Regions from separate parts of the Vibrio sp. 1069 genome, predicted to be linked through region 2. Evidence: predicted binding sites of a transcription regulator. Region 2 holds the regulator's gene; each other region holds the start of a gene.
The links. The regulator PurR, encoded in region 2, represses purine synthesis genes. The targets are predictions, from matches to a motif close to TNANGNAAACGTTTNCNTNA.
Positions count from the first base shown of each region.

Region 1: glyA (serine hydroxymethyltransferase) is a predicted target of PurR. The motif match lies at 1,208-1,227, and genes of this name have one in related genera.
Region 3: purT (formate-dependent phosphoribosylglycinamide formyltransferase) is a predicted target of PurR. The motif match lies at 4,490-4,509, and genes of this name have one in related genera.

Region 1 is NZ_JAWOWP010000006.1:71,414-77,574, forward strand. Features, by position in the region: gene glyA (serine hydroxymethyltransferase) at 1-1,151, opposite strand, end outside; gene R7040_RS11850 (YitT family protein) at 1,499-2,101, shown strand; gene R7040_RS11855 (transcriptional regulator) at 2,192-3,712, shown strand; gene R7040_RS11860 (hypothetical protein) at 3,844-4,743, shown strand; gene treC (alpha,alpha-phosphotrehalase) at 4,847-6,161, opposite strand, start outside.
Region 2 is NZ_JAWOWP010000001.1:91,941-98,101, reverse strand. Features, by position in the region: gene torD (molecular chaperone TorD) at 1-564, shown strand, start outside; gene purR (HTH-type transcriptional repressor PurR) at 1,033-2,037, shown strand; cyclic di-GMP riboswitch class I at 2,325-2,414, shown strand; gene R7040_RS00400 (TfoX/Sxy family DNA transformation protein) at 2,531-3,121, shown strand; gene R7040_RS00395 (TVP38/TMEM64 family protein) at 3,236-3,922, shown strand; gene R7040_RS00390 (DUF2007 domain-containing protein) at 3,943-4,263, shown strand; gene R7040_RS00385 (alpha/beta fold hydrolase) at 4,295-5,098, opposite strand; gene glgA (glycogen synthase GlgA) at 5,208-6,161, opposite strand, start outside.
Region 3 is NZ_JAWOWP010000001.1:356,597-362,757, reverse strand. Features, by position in the region: gene R7040_RS01590 (L-cystine transporter) at 1-425, shown strand, start outside; gene sbcB (exodeoxyribonuclease I) at 583-2,004, shown strand; gene R7040_RS01580 (CidA/LrgA family protein) at 2,060-2,434, shown strand; gene R7040_RS01575 (LrgB family protein) at 2,436-3,113, shown strand; gene cdd (cytidine deaminase) at 3,544-4,431, shown strand; gene purT (formate-dependent phosphoribosylglycinamide formyltransferase) at 4,575-5,750, shown strand; gene R7040_RS01560 (thiopurine S-methyltransferase) at 5,823-6,161, opposite strand, start outside.

The DNA.
Region 1 (6,161 bases), on a different contig from region 2:
CAGTTTGCTAGCTCTTTTGCATCTTCTTCAGTGAAGCCACGGCGAGTGATCGCTGGCGTACCTACACGGATACCAGACGTTACGAATGGGCTGCGTGGGTCATTTGGTACTGAGTTCTTGTTTACAGTGATGTTTGCAGCACCTAGTGCCGCGTCTGCGTCTTTACCAGTGATATCTTTGTCGATTAGGTCAACAAGGAACAAGTGGTTTTCTGTACCGTTAGATACGATTTTGTAGCCACGCTCTTGGAACTGACCAACCATTGCTTTTGCGTTTTTCACTACGCGAGCTTGATAAGCTTTGAACTCTGGCTCCATCGCTTCTTTGAACGCTACTGCTTTACCAGCGATAACGTGCATTAGAGGGCCACCTTGACCACCAGGGAACACTGCTGAGTTCAATTTCTTGTACATATCTTCGCCAGCATTTGACAAGATAAGACCACCGCGAGGACCTGCTAGTGTTTTGTGCGTCGTTGTTGTTACCACGTGAGCATGCGGTACTGGTGTTGGGTATTCACCGGCGGCGATAAGACCAGCTACGTGCGCCATATCAACAAATAAGTAAGCACCTGCTTTGTCAGCGATTTCACGCATGCGTTTCCAATCAACGATTTGCGAGTAAGCAGAGAAACCACCGATGATCATCTTAGGTTTGTGTTCAAGTGCTAGCTGTTCCATCTCGTCGTAGTTGATTTGACCAGCTTCATCGATACCGTAAGGGATAACGTTGTAGTGCTTACCCGAGAAGTTTACTGGTGAACCGTGAGTTAGGTGACCACCGTGTGCTAGGCTCATGCCTAAAACTGTATCGCCAGGGTTAAGAAGCGCCATGTAAACTGCGCTGTTTGCTTGAGAACCTGAGTGAGGCTGTACGTTAGCGTACTCACAACCAAATAGTTGGCATGCACGCTCAATTGCTAGTGCTTCAGCTTTATCTACGTACTCACAACCGCCGTAGTAACGCTTACCTGGGTAGCCTTCAGCGTATTTGTTCGTTAGCTGAGAACCTTGCGCTTCCATTACACGTGGGCTTGTGTAGTTTTCAGAAGCGATAAGTTCAATGTGTTCTTCCTGGCGAAGAGTTTCTTCCTGGATAGCTGCGAACAGTTCCGCATCGTAATCTGCGATGTTCATATCACGCTTAAGCATCTGTATCTCCTGACTCAGATTAGTACTGAAAGTTGCAAAAAAACTGTTGAATGACCCGACGCAAACGTTTTCGTCACCCTAATGGCGCGCATTCTACATAATTTGATTTAGGTCATAAAGAGAAATTTACAATTTTTCTCATGCAGTTTTTTCATGATGACAAGCAATGTTTATCATGCCAGCATTGCAATCGCATAACGACAATCTATTGCCTGTCAAATTTGTGCTTTACACCCTGTAAAACAGCAATTACATAGGTTTACCGTAAATTTTACCCTCTAGCTACCGAAAAGATCATCTTTTTACTACTATGCACGCCTTATTTATCACTAATGACTGCAACATTGATGGAAAAACACTCATTAAAAGAAGACTGGATAGCGATTCTCACGGGTACCTTTTTAGTAGCTCAAGGCGTTTTCTTTCTCCAATCCGCGAACCTTCTAACGGGAGGCACGACTGGATTGGCTCTGCTTATTAGCCAATTTACACCTTTTACCTTTGGTGTGCTGTACTTTTTAGCAAACAGTCCTTTTTACTTACTAGCATGGAAACGCTTCGGCCGTCATTTCGCCATTAATAGTGCCATTTCTGGCGCGTTGGTTTCTATCTTTGCCGATCATCTTTATTTGCTAATCTCGCTCGAATCGGTAAATGAAGTTTATTGCGCCGTCGCAGGCGGGCTTTTAATGGGGCTCGGTATGCTGATCCTATTCCGACATCGCTCCAGCTTGGGTGGCTTTAACGTGCTGTGTTTGTTTATCCAAGACAAATTTGGCATTTCAGTTGGCAAAAGCCAAATGGCAATCGATGCATGTATCCTGTTTGCTTCATTCTTCTTTGTCACACCAGAAGTGATTGGCCTTTCAATTTTGGGGGCGTTTGCACTCAATCTCGTGTTAGCGATGAACCACAAACCGCACCGCTATTCCGTGACCTACGGTTCATAAATTTTTGATAATGATTGAAGCGCGATTTATAAGATTTCGCGCTCCAATCGCTATATAATACTTCGCGATTTCCAAATAGATCGGTACGGTATGCGCGACTTTCTGCAACAAGCTAAACAGACTCACAGTTGTATTGCGATTGGAGAGCTGATCTATAACCCGAAGACACAGACCCTTCATCAAGATGCTATCGCGATTGATCTTGAACCTCGCACCATTGAATTATTAGAACTGCTGTTAACAAGCGTTGGCCACCCACTCTCTGCTGACACCATTATTGAAACCATTTGGCAGAGCAAGTTCATCTCTAAGAATGTGCTCACGAACCGCATTAGCACCTTACGTGCCCTGCTACAGCAGTACTTACCCGAATACGATGCCGCTAAGCTCTTGGTCACTTACCCCCGCAAAGGCTACTTTCTTAACCCTGCCAATATTCGTTTAGTGCCACCAGCGAAAAACCATCGGCGCGTTATCTCAACCCAGGTGGCGAGTAATAAGAACTTCAAGCTGATTTTTGCTTACAGCTTATGTGCCATACTTGCGGTATGTAGCATGACACTCGCAAGCTTGTTATGGCAACGCCAAGAAATCTCAACACAACAAACACGTCATCAACTACTGATTCCCAAAGTCGAGCTACTACTCAACCGTGTCGATTCAATCGGCTCCCAGGCGCGAAAATACCGCATACTGGTCAAAGCCATCTTGCTGCAACAACAGGTCGAATATCCATACACCGACATCGCCAACCAAGATGCTCCTAGTTACTTTCTTGATCCTATCGGTCATACGCCATATTTCCCTGGCGCACGAAACATGCAGACCAGCGACTACGAGCTCAATATCGAGTTAAAAGACGGCACAAAACAGGGCATCTTGAAAGCGCAGATGAACCTTATTTATCCTGCGACGGGCAAGCTGGCGTTTCGCAATGAGTACACACTGCGTTTATCTGCCTTACAATCGGATATTTTCCAAATGCACTCGGATGTCGCGCAATACTTCAATCTGCCTGCACCTTCGGCAAGTTCGTGGCAGCTTTCGGATATTCACAAAAAAATGTTATTCGAGAATGCCTTTTCTAGCCAACCTCTCCGACAATCTGATGAATTTGCGGCTATAACAACGGCAAGACATCTCGCCTTATACGAGCACGAACATCAAAAGCTGGAAGCGTATTTAACTCAAGTACAATCGTCGTTTGATGTTTTGCCAGATGAGCTGAGCCTCTGGTTAGGTCTATTGCATTTCAAATTAGGTAACTTAGACAGGGCAAAAGCTCTGTTAACGACACCAGATGGCGACTCACGTATCCAAAACGCACTGATTTATACCTTTGTGTCTCACATTGCTTATAAGCAGAACAAACTTGAACAGTTCCGTCTCAACTACATGGAATCACTGGTGGCGCTGCTGCGCGTTTTACCTTCCGAAACCTTGTTTGAGCGTCTTTCTCAATCTGAATCAAAAGAGACTTGCCTCCAACCGTGGAAAACGTTGCATGTTAGTGTGACCGATCAAGAAATCATAAGCCGATGGAAAGCGCTCATTAACGAGTATTGCACTAACGTAGCCAACGAAATAACCCCAAACAAAACAAAGACCTAAATATAAAATTAAGCTTTCATTAACCCCTGTTAGCTTTTGTTTTTTGCCCTTTTTCTCTCACTGAACTTAGCATGCTCGCATTCAAGCAACGGCCCAACATGAAACGGCCTTATCAATCAGGAATGTAAACCATGCTAAACAAAATGACGCTTATCGCAGCAGCAACTCTGGCTCTTTACGGCTGTGGCGGAGGTTCGTCTTCTGGCAGTGCGAATCCAAACAAAATGCCTCAAGAAAGTTTCGACGTCTCGATTCACAACTCAATCTTCGCTCCTGTACCAAACACACAATTGAGCTATTCGTTTAGCTTGGATGGCCAACCAGAGGGCGACATGAAACTGAGCTTCCAAGCGATGGGTCGCGAGCAAATATTGGCAGCATTGGCACAAATCCCAAACAGCGAGGCAATGGTCCAGTTGGTTAATGACTTGGTGAACTACGGCGCCGAACAGTTCTACTATTCAGACGAGCAGTACAACGACGACGAAGAGAGCAATACGCTTTACTTTGCAGGATCAGATGGTGCACTCCATGAAATCACTGACGCTTATTTCATTGGTCATCAGTTTATTGCCATGCTTATGCACAGCGGTCCGATTTTCCGCCTAAACGGTGACGACGTAAAAGAGAAAAGCCCGAATATTGACATCGGTGAAGAAACTATGTCTCTGCAAACCACTCTTACAGGCTACGCAGTTCACAACCTTCTAGACCGTTTTGAAGAGCATGAGTGGGTACAAAACCTTCCTATGACAGCATCTTGCCAAGTGGTTTGGCAACAGCAAATCCGAGAGACTGGCGTGCGTAAAGCGTTCTCGATCTCAGGCAAGAAAATTGAAGCGGCATACCTGATGGAAGAGAACATCTACAACCTAAACTGTGATGACATGGACTCAATGGAGTTCGCCACTTCGGCAGAACGTTGGTTTAATCCGAGCTTAGGTCTGATAGAACAAATTGAACTGCTGAAAGTACAACAATTACAAATCAACGAAGAGAAAGTGCAGCTAACAGCGATTGAAACAAAATAAGCCTGTACTCCACAAGTATCTCGCATCTCAATAAAAAAGGCTTTGGGGAGCACACCAAAGCCTTCATCTCGAACATCAATCTTAGGGGTGATGACACCCGAGTTTATTCTTCTATCAATAAAATACGAGTTTCGTAAGGTCGTAACACTTGATGGTTTGACGCGACTGCGCTCGCTGAGTTTTGATAGTTAGATAGCAAGTTTTTCGCCTTACTCATATCAAAACGTTCTGGCAGAACGCATTCCACCTCTTCAGCGTAGTAGTTATTGATACACAGCAGCGTTTGCTTATCGTTCTGACGAGCGTAAGCGAAAATACGTTTGTGCTCTGGCAGCAGGTCCTCGTAACGGCCATCGGTGATGACTGGAACCTGTTTACGCAGTTCAATCAGACGCTTGTAAAAGTAGAACACCGAGTTCAAATCGGCAACCGCAGCTTCAGCATTGATTTCAGAGTAATTCTGCGCCACTTCAAGCCACGGCGTTCCCTCAGTAAAGCCCGCGTGTTTTGCACTGTTCCATTGCATTGGTGTACGTGAATTATCACGCGACTTCTGTGCCAAGATCGCCATCATATCGTCATGAGATACACCATCACGGTTGACCATAATGTCGTACATGTTAGTACTTTCAACATCACGATATTGGCTGATTTCGGTATAACCCGGGTTGGTCATGCCGATCTCTTCCCCCTGGTAAACATAAGGTGTGCCTTGCATCATGTGCACTGATGCCGCAAGCATCTTGGCAGATTCAACACGGTATTGCTCGTCGTTACCTAATCGGCTCACAACGCGTGGCTGGTCGTGGTTACACCAGAACAGCGCCCCCCACCCTTTGCCATTTAAGCCCGTTTGCCAATGATTGAAGATCTGTTTTAACTGAATGAAATCAAACGGCGCTTTGGTCCATTTTTCACCATTTGGATAATCGACTTTCAGATGATGGAAGTTGAACACCATGGATAGCTCTTTGCCGTCTAGCGAAGAATATTGCTGGCAGTGCTCTAGCGTAGTGGAAGACATTTCACCCACCGTCACGCTGCCGTATTTTTGAAACACAGATTCGCTAATCTCTTGAAGGTATTCGTGCACACGTGGACCATCCGTGTAGAAACGACGACCATCACCAATATCGTCACTTGGAAAATCTTGCTGCTTGGAAATCAGGTTGATAACGTCGAGACGGAAACCATCGACACCTTTGTCTGCCCAGAAGCTGATGACTTCTTTCACTTCTTCACGCACTACTGGGTTTTCCCAGTTTAAGTCCGCTTGCTCTTTAGCAAAAAGGTGCAAATAGTACTGGCCTGTTTTTTCATCCAGCGCCCAAGCGTTGCCACCAAACTTTGATTGCCAGTTGTTTGGTTCAGCACCATCTACCGGATCTTTCCAGATGTAGTAATCACGGTATGGGCTG
Region 2 (6,161 bases):
AAAGAATTGGAAGCCTATCACAGTGTTGAAATTCGCAGTTTTCTCGCAGGTTTAGGTGAAAATGAGTCGCTAAAACCAGCCGTTGATAGCCTAGTTGATGCGCTGAATCGGTTACAAGATCGTGAAGATGCACAACTAGAGCTTGCAGCTGACTTTTGTGAACTGTTTTTGAAGACAGAAAAATACGGCGCTCTTCCTTACGCATCCATGTACATTGGTGAATCAGGTTTACTGAATGACAAGCCAGCTGAGGAAATGGAAAAGTTGATGGCTGAATTTGGCGTTCAAGTAGACGAAAACCTAAAGGAACCTGCGGATCACTTAGCCGTTGAGCTCGACTTTCTCGGGAACATGATTATCCGCTCAAACGAGCTTGAACAAGAAAAACACATGGAAGAAGCCTTCGTTAAACAAAACGACTTTATCCAGCAACAATTGATGTCTTGGTTACCTCAGTTTTCAGACAAATGTAAACAATTCGACGAATTTGGATTTTACTCGAGTGTCGCGAAACTATTAGTTGCATTTTGTAAACTAGACAGCGCCTACCTTCTTGGTGAATAATTGCCGCCTATTTTTAGGGAGCCTGCCTATCGGGCTTCCTGTATGCCTGAAAGTGACCAATTGTAAGTAACTTGGGTATAATATTCGTTTGCCTTAACTTAGCGCAAAGACGCTTGGTTATTTAGCAGTCAAAATGTGACTTCAAATACACAAATCTCTTGCTGAAAACATTGCTAGTCAGTTCACATAGGGCTAAAATGTGAGCGCAAACGATTAAATATGATTTATATGTAAACCGCTGAAATATAGCGGTTTTTGTGTTTTCTTAACAGGTTGATGGCAATTTCTCATCAGATAGAAAAAAGATAAAATTCATCGACCGATGCTGCTACGTACCCTTTTGTCGCACTTGGATCAACCGCTGCCGAGACACTTAGCGCCAATTTTATATTGCTAGGTGTGAAACCATTAGAGCATCAGGTACATCCAATACGACATATTTCAGTAGCTCGATACAGGACACCATTTATGGCCACGATAAAAGACGTTGCTCGCTTAGCCGGCGTTTCCACTACGACAGTTTCGCACGTTATCAATAAAACGCGTTTCGTTGCAGAAGCAACGCAAGAAAAAGTAATGAAAGCCGTTGACGAGCTGAATTACGCGCCAAGTGCCGTTGCACGCAGCCTAAAATGCAACTCAACTCGTACGATTGGCATGTTAGTAACTCAATCAACTAACCTATTTTTCTCAGAAGTGATTGATGGCGTTGAGAGCTACTGTTACCGCCAAGGCTATACTCTGATTTTATGTAACACAGGCGGGATTTACGAAAAACAACGCGATTACATTCGTATGCTGGCTGAAAAGCGCGTTGATGGCATCCTAGTGATGTGTTCTGACTTAACCGAAGAACTAAAAGAGATGCTTGACCGTCATGCGGACATTCCTAAAGTGGTCATGGATTGGGGCCCAGAGAGCTCACAAGCAGACAAGATCATGGATAACTCAGAAGAAGGTGGCTACATTGCAACCAAACATCTGATTGACAATGGTCATACGGATATCGCTTGTCTAAGCGGTCATTTTGAAAAGCTTGCTTGCCAAGAGCGCATTGCAGGTTTCCGTCGCGCAATGAGCGAAGCGAACCTAGCTGTAAATGAAGACTGGATCCTTGAAGGTAACTTTGAATGTGATACGGCCGTATTAGTTGCAGATAAAATTACCGCAATGGACAAGCGCCCGACGGCGGTATTCTGTTTTAACGACACAATGGCTCTAGGCCTAATGAGCCGCTTGCAACAAAACGGGATCAAAATTCCTGAAGATATTTCAGTGATCGGCTACGACAACATCGAGCTTGCGGAATACTTCTCTCCACCGCTAACGACTATCCACCAACCTAAACGTCGTGTTGGTAAAAATGCATTCGAAATTCTACTTGAGCGTATCAAAGATAAAGAACACGAAAAACGAATTTTCGAGATGCAACCTGAGCTTGTAATTCGAAATACTGTGAAAAAAATGAACTAAATTTCACTGTATTTAACCGTGTTAAATAAGCGCTCTACAGGGGCGCTTATTTTTTTGGAAAAATTAAGCATTCTCTAATACTTCACACCACTCTAATAACAATTGACTAACGTTAACTCCCTGTTTTATATAAATGTAATATATATTAAGAACTCCTTTTCAAAGGCCAATTTGCACCTTTCCATATGCAAAATAGAGCATTCAATCTATCATTTTTATTGAACCGAAATCACACTTTTAACGCTAAACCGTGATGTTAATTCAATATAAGAAGTATGCTCATTGTGTCACGCACAGGGCAAACCATTCGAAAGAGTGGGACGCAAAGCCTCCGGCCTGAACCATATTACGATATGGAAGGTAGCGGGGTTACCGATGGCAAGTGTGTAAGCAATGACTTTACTCTGTAATGACATTGTTTTTACGCATGTTTGCTACTCTCTCGGACCTGACTTTTGGTGGCGTAATATTAATTACACCGAGATAACAAAACATGGATAAACCGATACTCAAAGACTCTATGAAGCTATTTGAGGCACTTGGTAATATCAAGTCGCGCTCAATGTTTGGTGGCTTCGGACTATTCGCTGATGAAACAATGTTTGCACTAGTGGTAAACAATCAGCTTCATATCAGAGCAGACCAAAAAACTTCATCTGACTTCGAGAAACAAGGGCTAAAGCCTTACGTTTATAAAAAACGTGGCTTTCCAGTCGTTACAAAGTACTACGCTATTTCCAGCGATTTATGGGAATCAAGCGAACGCTTAATCGAAGTAGCGAATCAATCATTGAAAAAGGCAAAGCTTGAGAAAGAACAGCAAGCAAGTACAAAGCCTAACCGTTTGAAAGATTTGCCTAACTTACGACTGGCTACCGAGCGCATGCTAAAAAAAGCCGGCATCGAATCCGTAGAGAAGCTTGAAGAGGAAGGTGCGCTTAACGCCTATAAAGCGATAAGAGATACGCACTCTGCAACCGTCAACATTGAGTTGCTATGGGCACTAGAAGGGGCTATCAACGGCACTCATTGGAGTGTGGTACCTCAAGCTCGCCGAGATGAGTTGATGAACGGCCTCCAATAAAAGTCGGCCTAAAAACTATCTTGTAAAACCGCAGTCTAATCTGCGGTTTTTTTGTGAAATTTTTTCGGTTTTCCTACTGTCTTATTACATATATCCCAAATTGGAATCAAAATTATGAATAAGAAACTGATATTAGGTCTCATCCTACTAGCGGCTATCGTCTTTTTAGGTATTAACTTTGGCCAGTATTTAACCTTAGAGAATGCAAAAGCCCAACAAGAAGCACTAACTACATACATCGATCAGAATTTTGTATTCTCGGCTGCGATTTACTTTTTTACCTACATTGCAATTACCGCTTTTTCTATCCCAGGAGCGGCAGTAGTCACCTTACTTGGTGCAGCCTTATTTGGTTTTTGGACAAGCTTGCTACTGGTTTCTTTCGCTAGCACTATGGGGGCAACACTGGCCTTCTTGAGCAGCCGATACTTATTGCGTGACTGGGTACAAAACAAATTCGGAAATAAACTCAACGCAATTAATCAAGGTGTCGAAAAAGACGGAGCTTTTTATCTATTTTCCTTGCGTCTAATCCCTGTATTCCCTTTCTTTCTAATCAACTTACTGATGGGCTTAACGCCGATGTCTGTAGGTAGATTTTATCTCACTAGCCAAATAGGTATGCTGCCAGGCACAGCCGTATATCTGAATGCAGGTACTCAATTAGCAACAATTGAAAGCCTATCGGGCATTGTTTCACCCGCAGTATTAGCGTCTTTTGCGCTATTGGGACTATTTCCAATCATCACTAAATGGGTTATGAATAAAGTAAGGCCGACACCAAGTCAGCAAAACTCGTAATTGGTGAAGTGGGTATTTTGATGAAAATATTTATCGCTAAAAACCCAGCAGAAGCACACATTGTATGTGAGCTGCTTAAAGTGGAACAAATTTACTGTGAAGTTCGTGGAGAAGGTATTTTCGGCTTAAAAGGAGAACTGCCGTTTGGTGATGATACCGATCCTTATGTGTGGCTTTTTGACACTGCACAAAAGATGAAAGCTGAAGAAATAGTAAAAGCATATCGAAAACAATCCGATAGGCATGAGTATCAAGATTGGCAATGCCCAAAATGTCATGAAATAAACGAAGGGCAATTTGGTGCATGTTGGCAATGTGGATATCAACTAGGAGAGCTATAGCGGCTCTCCTATTCAGTGGATGCACTCAGTTTTAAGCACATACAGCTTGCTGTTTAATAAACTCGATGGAGTGTTGATTGAAGTCTTCTGGACGCTCTACATTGCATACATGACCACAATTCGGGATTTCTCGTAGAATGCTGAGCTTATGTGCTGCAACCATTTCTTTGACAGGTTTAATAAACATGTAATCCCTGTCGCCCATTAAGTAAAGAGTCGGAATGGGTAACTCTCGATCTTTAAAATATTTCATTAACGGATTTACATCAGCGGCAAGAATAAACCAACGTTTAAATTCTTTTTGGCAAAGCTTCTTGGCTTCGCGAATAAAAAGGTGGCGAGATTCTCGTTGGCTTCTTTGAGGCATAACAATATAAGCGAACAGTTTGTAGAGCCACATGTACGGTAGGATATGCTTACAAAAATTACCTAATTTCACCAATATCTGAGAACGAGTGTTAAGCCTTGTGACAGCACCGCCGAGCACCATCGAACGTACGCGCTCTGATGACAATTCAGCAAGGTTTCGAACAATAATAGTACCAAGCGACATACCGACAAAATGAGCGGATTGGATCTTTAAATGGTCCAATACTTTCAAAATATCTTGGGTAACTTCCGTAAAGGTATAACGGCTAGCAATGAGCTCTTTAAGTAACTGATTTGACTTTCCATGACCTCTTAAATCGATCAGCAATAAGTTAAAGTGTTGCTTGTAAGCTTTAATTTGCTTGAACCAGATAGAAGAGCTACCACCAGCACCGTGCACAAATACAACCCACTCATTACTAGTAGGGTGCAAATAGGTTTTATGAAAAAGTAGCGGCTGGGTCATATTGAGTATCAAAAAGATCGTGCTATTGAGTAAAAAGCCATCCTACCACACTCCCCTTACTCAAGATAATAAAGGCACCTCATTCGGTGCCTTTCGTTACAATTTTAAGTCAAACTAACGCTGAGTGGTAAAGCTGCAAATAAGATTCTGCGGCCTTTTGCCAACAAAAGTCTTGTTGCATCGCGTGCAACTGTACTTTATTCACTTCAGGCTCGTTTTGAGCGTAGAGCAACAGTGCCCTTAGCATCGTTAACAACAATGCCTGCGGTGTCGGTTCGAAAAAAACAAACCCCGTTGCTTCAGATGGGTTTACATCATAATCGCTAACGCTGTCCTTCAAGCCACCAACACCGCGTACTATCGGTAATGTCCCATAAGCCATACTATAGATTTGGTTTAAGCCACATGGTTCAAACTCAGAAGGCATCAAGAAGAAATCAGAACCCGCTTCAACGATATGCGCAAGTTCATTGTCATACGCTTCTACAAAGGCAAATTGGCTAGAAAACTGCGCGGCAACCTCTCGTAACTGAGCGGCAAGAACAGGGTCTCCGGTCCCAACGACAACTAGCTGAACATCGTGCTTCAAAAAATCGGCCAAAGCAGGCAACAAGTAATGAACGCCTTTCTGCTGGGTCAACCGACAAACCATACCGAACATAGCTACATCTTTTTCGGGCAAATTTAGTCTTTGTTGTAATGCTTTTTTACAAGCTTTCTTCCCTTGCGACATACTTTTCTGGTCGGCGCAGTAATTAACCGGCAAGTAGGTATCCGTTTCCGGATTCCAAGCGCTGTAATCACAACCATTCAAGATGCCGACTAAGTCCTGCGCACGTTGCTGAAACTCCCAAGCCATGCCGTGACTGCCAAGCTCTGTTTTTAGTTCCTCTGCGTACGTAGGGCTAACCGCGTTTATCTTATCTGCATTCATTACACCAGCTTTAAGCATCGTAATATGCGTTGCACTCACCGCAGCATCGGGAACGTTTCTACAATGAAACTCTGGCAAACACTGCACGTCTTCATAACTAAATACGCCTTTAAAGACCGCATTGTGAAT
Region 3 (6,161 bases), 260 kb from region 2:
AAGCGCAAATCACCAAGCTTAACGTTCCACCAGCGATTGCAAACCTATCAGCATCGTTTGGTGCCACTATCGGCCAAAACGGCTGTGCGGGTATCTATCCTGCAATGCTTGCAGTGATGGTAGCTCCGACAATGGGTATCAACCCTCTGGATCTTCACTTTATCCTGTCATTGATTGCGATTATCACCATCAGCTCATTTGGTATTGCAGGTGTCGGCGGCGGTGCGACGTTTGCAGCCTTGATTGTTCTTCCTGCAATGGGCTTACCTGTGACCATCGCGGCGCTGCTTATCTCTATTGAACCATTGATTGACATGGCACGTACCGCACTAAACGTTTCAGGTTCAATGACTGCGGGTACAATTGCTAGCCGAGTGCTGAAGTCACCAGAAAGTGAAGCAACATTGGAAGAAACACGAGCATAGAACTCAAATTCCTTCCAAAGCGATAAAACGTAAAATATCAAGCCGATGGTTCGCCATCGGCTTTTTTCATTTTCAAAAATTCAACTTGCATCTTTCGTTGCTAGTCAAGGCGTTGAATGGTCTAATACTGTCATCGGTTTTGTAAACGGTAAGCAGAATGCACCAAGATAATCAGCCCACTTTTTTCTTCTTTGATTATGAGACATGGGGAACCAACCCCGCGAAAGATCGCCCAAGCCAGTTCGCTGGTGTTCGTACAGATGAAAACTTTAATATCATCGGCGAGCCTTTAGTCATGTACTGTCAACCACCGGCTGATTATCTTCCGTCTCCTGAAGCTGCGCTTATTACTGGTATTACTCCGCAAAAAACGGTGCAAGAGGGCCTTTCTGAGCCAGAGTTTATCGCTAAGATTCACGCTGAACTCGCAAAACCAAATACTACCAGTTTAGGCTACAACAGCATTCGCTTTGATGACGAAGTGACCCGTTATACTTGTTATCGCAACTTCATCGATCCATACGCATGGAGTTGGCAAAACGGTAACTCACGTTGGGATTTACTCGATGTACTACGCGCGTGCCATGCCCTTCGCCCAGAAGGCGTAGAATGGCCAGAAAACGAAGATGGCTTCACTAGCTTTAAATTAGAACACTTGTCTGTGGCTAACGGCATAGAACATAGTAACGCGCACGATGCCATGGCAGATGTGGTTGCGACTATCGAAATGGCAAAGAAAGTAAAAGCAGCGCAACCAAAATTGTTTGATTACTTTTTTTCTATGCGCCAAAAGCGCAAGCTCAATGATTTAGTCGACATCGTCAACATGACACCGTTGATGCACGTTTCAGGCATGCTAGGGCGCGAATGCCAGTACACTAGCTGGATTGTGCCTGTTGCTTGGCATCCAACCAATAATAACGCCGTTATCACCATCGATTTAGCGAAAGACCCTCAACCTATTCTTGAGCTATCCGCAGAAGAGCTGCACGAAAGACTCTACACTAAGCGCGAAGATCTTGGTGAATTGCTACCAGTGCCAGTTAAACTAGTTCATTTGAACAAATGCCCTATTCTCGCCCCTGCAAAAACGTTAACGGCTGAAAATGCGGAGTCTATTGGCATTGATCGCCAACAATGTCTCGCTAATCTCGCTTTGTTGCGCCAACATCCTGAAATTAGAGAAAAGCTGATTAGCCTCTTTTCCGTCGAGCGTAAATTCGATAAAAGTGATGACGTCGATACACAACTTTACGACGGGTTCTTTTCTCCGGCTGATCGCGCAGCTATGGATATCATTCGCGAAACCGATCCGAATAATCTTGCCGCATTGGACATTGAATTTGATGACAAGCGCATTAAACCTCTATTGTTCCGCTATCGTGCGCGTAACTTCCCAGGCACATTAGACGAGCAAGAACAAAGACGCTGGGCATTACACTGTCGAGAAGTGTTTGAAAGCCAAATTGAAGAGTACATGCTGAATTTAGAAAACTTAGTTCACGAACATGAAAGTGACGAAAAGAAGATTGCGATATTAAAATCCGTGTACCGTTATGTAGAGAGCTTAGCTTCCTAACTCCTCCTAATACAAGCGCACCTTATGGTGTGCTTGTTGTTTATATACTGTCAAAATGATTAAAGAACGATTCTTACAACTGATCCAACTGCTCATTTCAATCTTCCTCATCATGGGAGCACTTGGCATCGGAATTACCATTCAAAAGTTCACTGGCGTTTCCGTTCCAGGAAGTGTCATCGGTATGCTCGTACTGTTTTTCTCCATGACTCTTGGGCTTGTAAAAGTCGACTGGGTCAAACCGGGCGCCACGCTATTTATACGCTATATGATCTTATTGTTCGTTCCTATCAGCGTGGGATTAATGCAACATTTCGATATGCTACTCGCTAATGCCCTCCCTATCATTGCTAGCGCAGTTGGAGGCTCACTCATTGTACTAGTCAGCCTCGCTTGGCTGCTGGACTACTTGTTAAAGGAGAAGCACTGATATGTGGTTAGTTGTTACCATTGCGGTTTTTCTTGTCGCGCGCCAAATTGCAATCAAAGTGAATAATCCTCTAGCAAATCCTTTGCTGATCAGTATTGCAGTGCTCATTCCTTTGCTTACTTACTTAAATGTACCGTTTGAAACGTATTATGCGGATAACGAAGGGATCAGTTTTTTACTTCAACCAGCCGTAGTTGCTCTGGCTTATCCACTATATGAACAACTACCACAAATTAAAGCAAACTGGCGAATCATCACTTTTGCTTGCACAGTAGGCAGTGTGATGTCGATGATGACAACCACCTTGATCGCAGTCGCTTTCAAAGCGGATATCAGTTTAATCGCGAGTCTAGTGGGTAAGTCCGTCACTACACCAATAGCGATGGAAATATCGAGTCACCTCGGTGGTGAAGCCGCCGTTGCAGCGATCTTGGTTCTGATTGTCGGTTTATTGGGCGCAATTTTGGCATACCCAATTTACAATTTGATTGGAATTAAACACCCGATTGCACGTGGTCTGACAATGGGTACAGTCTCTCATGCCTTAGGCACCGCTACTTGTGCAGAGAAACAGCCCATAGATGCCGCGTTCTCATCACTCGCATTGGTTTTATGTGGGATCATAACTTCTATTTTGGCTCCAAGCTTTTTTGCTTTGGCTGTCTGGCTATATCAATAGTTAAGCGCTCTCGGTCTGCCCTCCTTCCGGCAGGCCGTAGCCTTTCCGCTTCTTCCTTACCCTTTTCAAAACCCTATCTTATCTATCAACCTCACCCAGTAATATCGTGAAGGGACTTGATCGAGATATACATTCATAGCATTAGCATTCTAGGTGCTACCACTCGCTCTAGATTACGTAGGCATAAAGTAGCATAGCGGTAAAAGTCGCGTTAGTAACATACTCCTGCTCCTTGGTCATATGAATATATACTGATATGGTTAATTGTGAGACGGAGATAACGCTTCACACCTGTGCAATCGAATACATGTGTGAGCTCACTCTAATTATGTAACAGAATTATCAATTGCATTATTTATCGTGATCTAACGCACGGAACATTTCTATCTTTCACATAGAATAACTGTCCATGCAATAACAAGGATTCAACATGAAAAGTCGCATTGAACAGGCGCTAGCAGGCGCTCCAGAAGCACTTTCCAAACAACTTGCTCCTATCATCCAAGCTGATGATTTTGATGCTACGCTTTCAGTTCAACAATTTGAGCAGTTGCTTTCAGCTACCGGTCTATCAGACAAAGAGCTTCGTGTTGCGCTACTTCCTTTTGCCGCAGCGTACTCCTATGCTCCCCTTTCTGACTTTTATGTCGGCGCTATCGTTCGTGGCCTTTCAGGTCGCCTTTACTTCGGTGCCAACATGGAATTCTTTGGTGTACAGTTGGGTCAAACGGTTCACGCAGAGCAGTCTGCGATTAGCCATGCTTGGATGAAAGGCGAACGTGGTGTTAAGGATATCACTATCAACTTCAGCCCATGTGGTCACTGCCGCCAGTTCATGAATGAGTTATCTACCGCAAACGAGCTTAAAATCCAGCTCCCAGAACGCGAAGAAAAGTCACTTCATGAATACCTGCCTGAAGCCTTTGGACCAAACGATCTCGGTATCGAGTCCGGCTTAATGGCAGAAGTTAAACACCAATTCTCATGTGATGATGAAGACGCACTCATCCAAAGTGCAGTTGAAGCGATGAACATGAGCCACTCTCCATACACCAACAACTTGAGTGGTTTAGCATTAGAGATGACTAGCGGCCGTGTATTCCAAGGCGCTTATGCAGAAAATGCAGCGTTTAATCCTAGCTTGCCACCGCTACAAGTTGCGCTAATCCAAGTTTTACTTGCGGGTGAAAACTTTGACAGCATCAAAGCCGCTGCATTGGTAGAAAACTCTGAAGGTAAGATCAGTCACTTAGCCGATACGCAATCAACGTTGGAAGCGTTGAATCCAGATATTCCGCTTAGTTTTGTCAACGTATAAACGACAAATTCAACAAAAAGCTCTACAACATGTAGAGCTTTTTTATTACCTAAAAACCAAAAGCAAACGTTTGCTTTGTCATAAAACTTCAGTATGATCTCCTGCAATTTCTGTCTCATCACTCTATTTTGTAAGGGAACACTATGTTTGGCACTGCAACTAGCGCAAATGCTACCCGTGTATTACTTTTAGGCTCTGGCGAACTCGGTAAAGAAGTCGCCATTGAATGCCAGAGACTTGGTTTAGAAGTGATTGCTTGTGATCGCTATGCCAATGCTCCAGCGATGCAAGTCGCTCACCGTAGTTATGTTATCGACATGTTAGATGGGAACGCCTTAGAAGAAGTTATTACGAAGGAACAACCTACTTACGTCGTACCAGAAATTGAAGCCATCGCAACCGGCAAACTGGTAGAGCTTGAAGAAAAAGGACTGAATGTTGTTCCAACCGCTAAGGCAACCAGGCTAACAATGAATCGTGAAGGTATCCGACGTTTGGCAGCAGAAGAACTGGAATTGACGACTTCACCTTATCGTTTTGCAGATAACTTTGAAGACTTCAAAGCCGCGGTTGAGCATGTGGGTATTCCGTGCGTGGTGAAGCCAGTGATGAGCTCTTCCGGTAAAGGGCAAAGTGTTATCAAGACCGAAGACGACGTTACAAAAGCATGGGATTACGCTCAGGAAGGCGGACGTACGGGTGCAGGTCGCGTTATCGTGGAAGGTTTTATCGACTTCGATTACGAAATCACTTTATTGACCATCAGAGCCGTTGACGGTGTGCATTTCTGTGCTCCAATTGGTCATCGTCAGGAAGATGGCGACTACCGCGAATCATGGCAACCGCAAACTATGTCAGAAAACGCAGTAAAAGCAGCTGAATACACGGCTGAGAAAGTGGTAAACGCGCTCGGTGGCTACGGCATCTTTGGTGTAGAGCTGTTTGTCAAAGGCGATAAAGTCATTTTCAATGAGGTCTCTCCTCGCCCTCACGATACGGGCATGGTTACAATGATTTCACAGGAAATGTCTGAGTTTGCTCTCCACGTGCTCGCGTTTACCGGAATGCCAATTAATAATATTGTGCAATATGGCCCATCTGCGTCTGCTGTTATTCTTGGACAAGGAACTTCCACAAACATTCGCTTTGAAAACCTAAGCAAAGCTTTAGCTCAACCTCAAACACAAGTTCGTCTATTCGGTAAGCCAGAAATCGATGGCCGCCGCCGTTTAGGTGTTGTCCTTACGCGACGAAAAACCACCGAAGAAGCCGTTCAAGATGCTGTTGAAAGTGCTTCAAAAGTGAATATCATTTATTAAATACGAACCACTCATACAAAAATAGCGCAGCTCAACTTGCTGCGCTATTTCGTGTTCCAAACCGAAGAGAGCCTATTCACTCTCGATTAAGTACACTTCTTCAGAGAAGCGACTTAAGCCTTTTTTCGCAATTTTAGGATGATTCTCGTCAGCTTCATCTACGTTCAAACAAGTAACTTTGTAACCTGAAAATAACTGCTCAATCTCTTCGACCGGCACGCTAAATGGAGGCCCCGCCATCTCTTCTTGAGGATAGTTGAGTGTAACAAGCAAAATACGACCGCCTGGATTCAGCAGTTGCTTGAGACGCTCTACATACTCCTCTCGCATATCTTGCGGTAAAGCAACCAACGCGGCGCGATCATAAATGATATCGGCTTGAGATACTGGTGCAGTGAAAAAGTCCCCAGT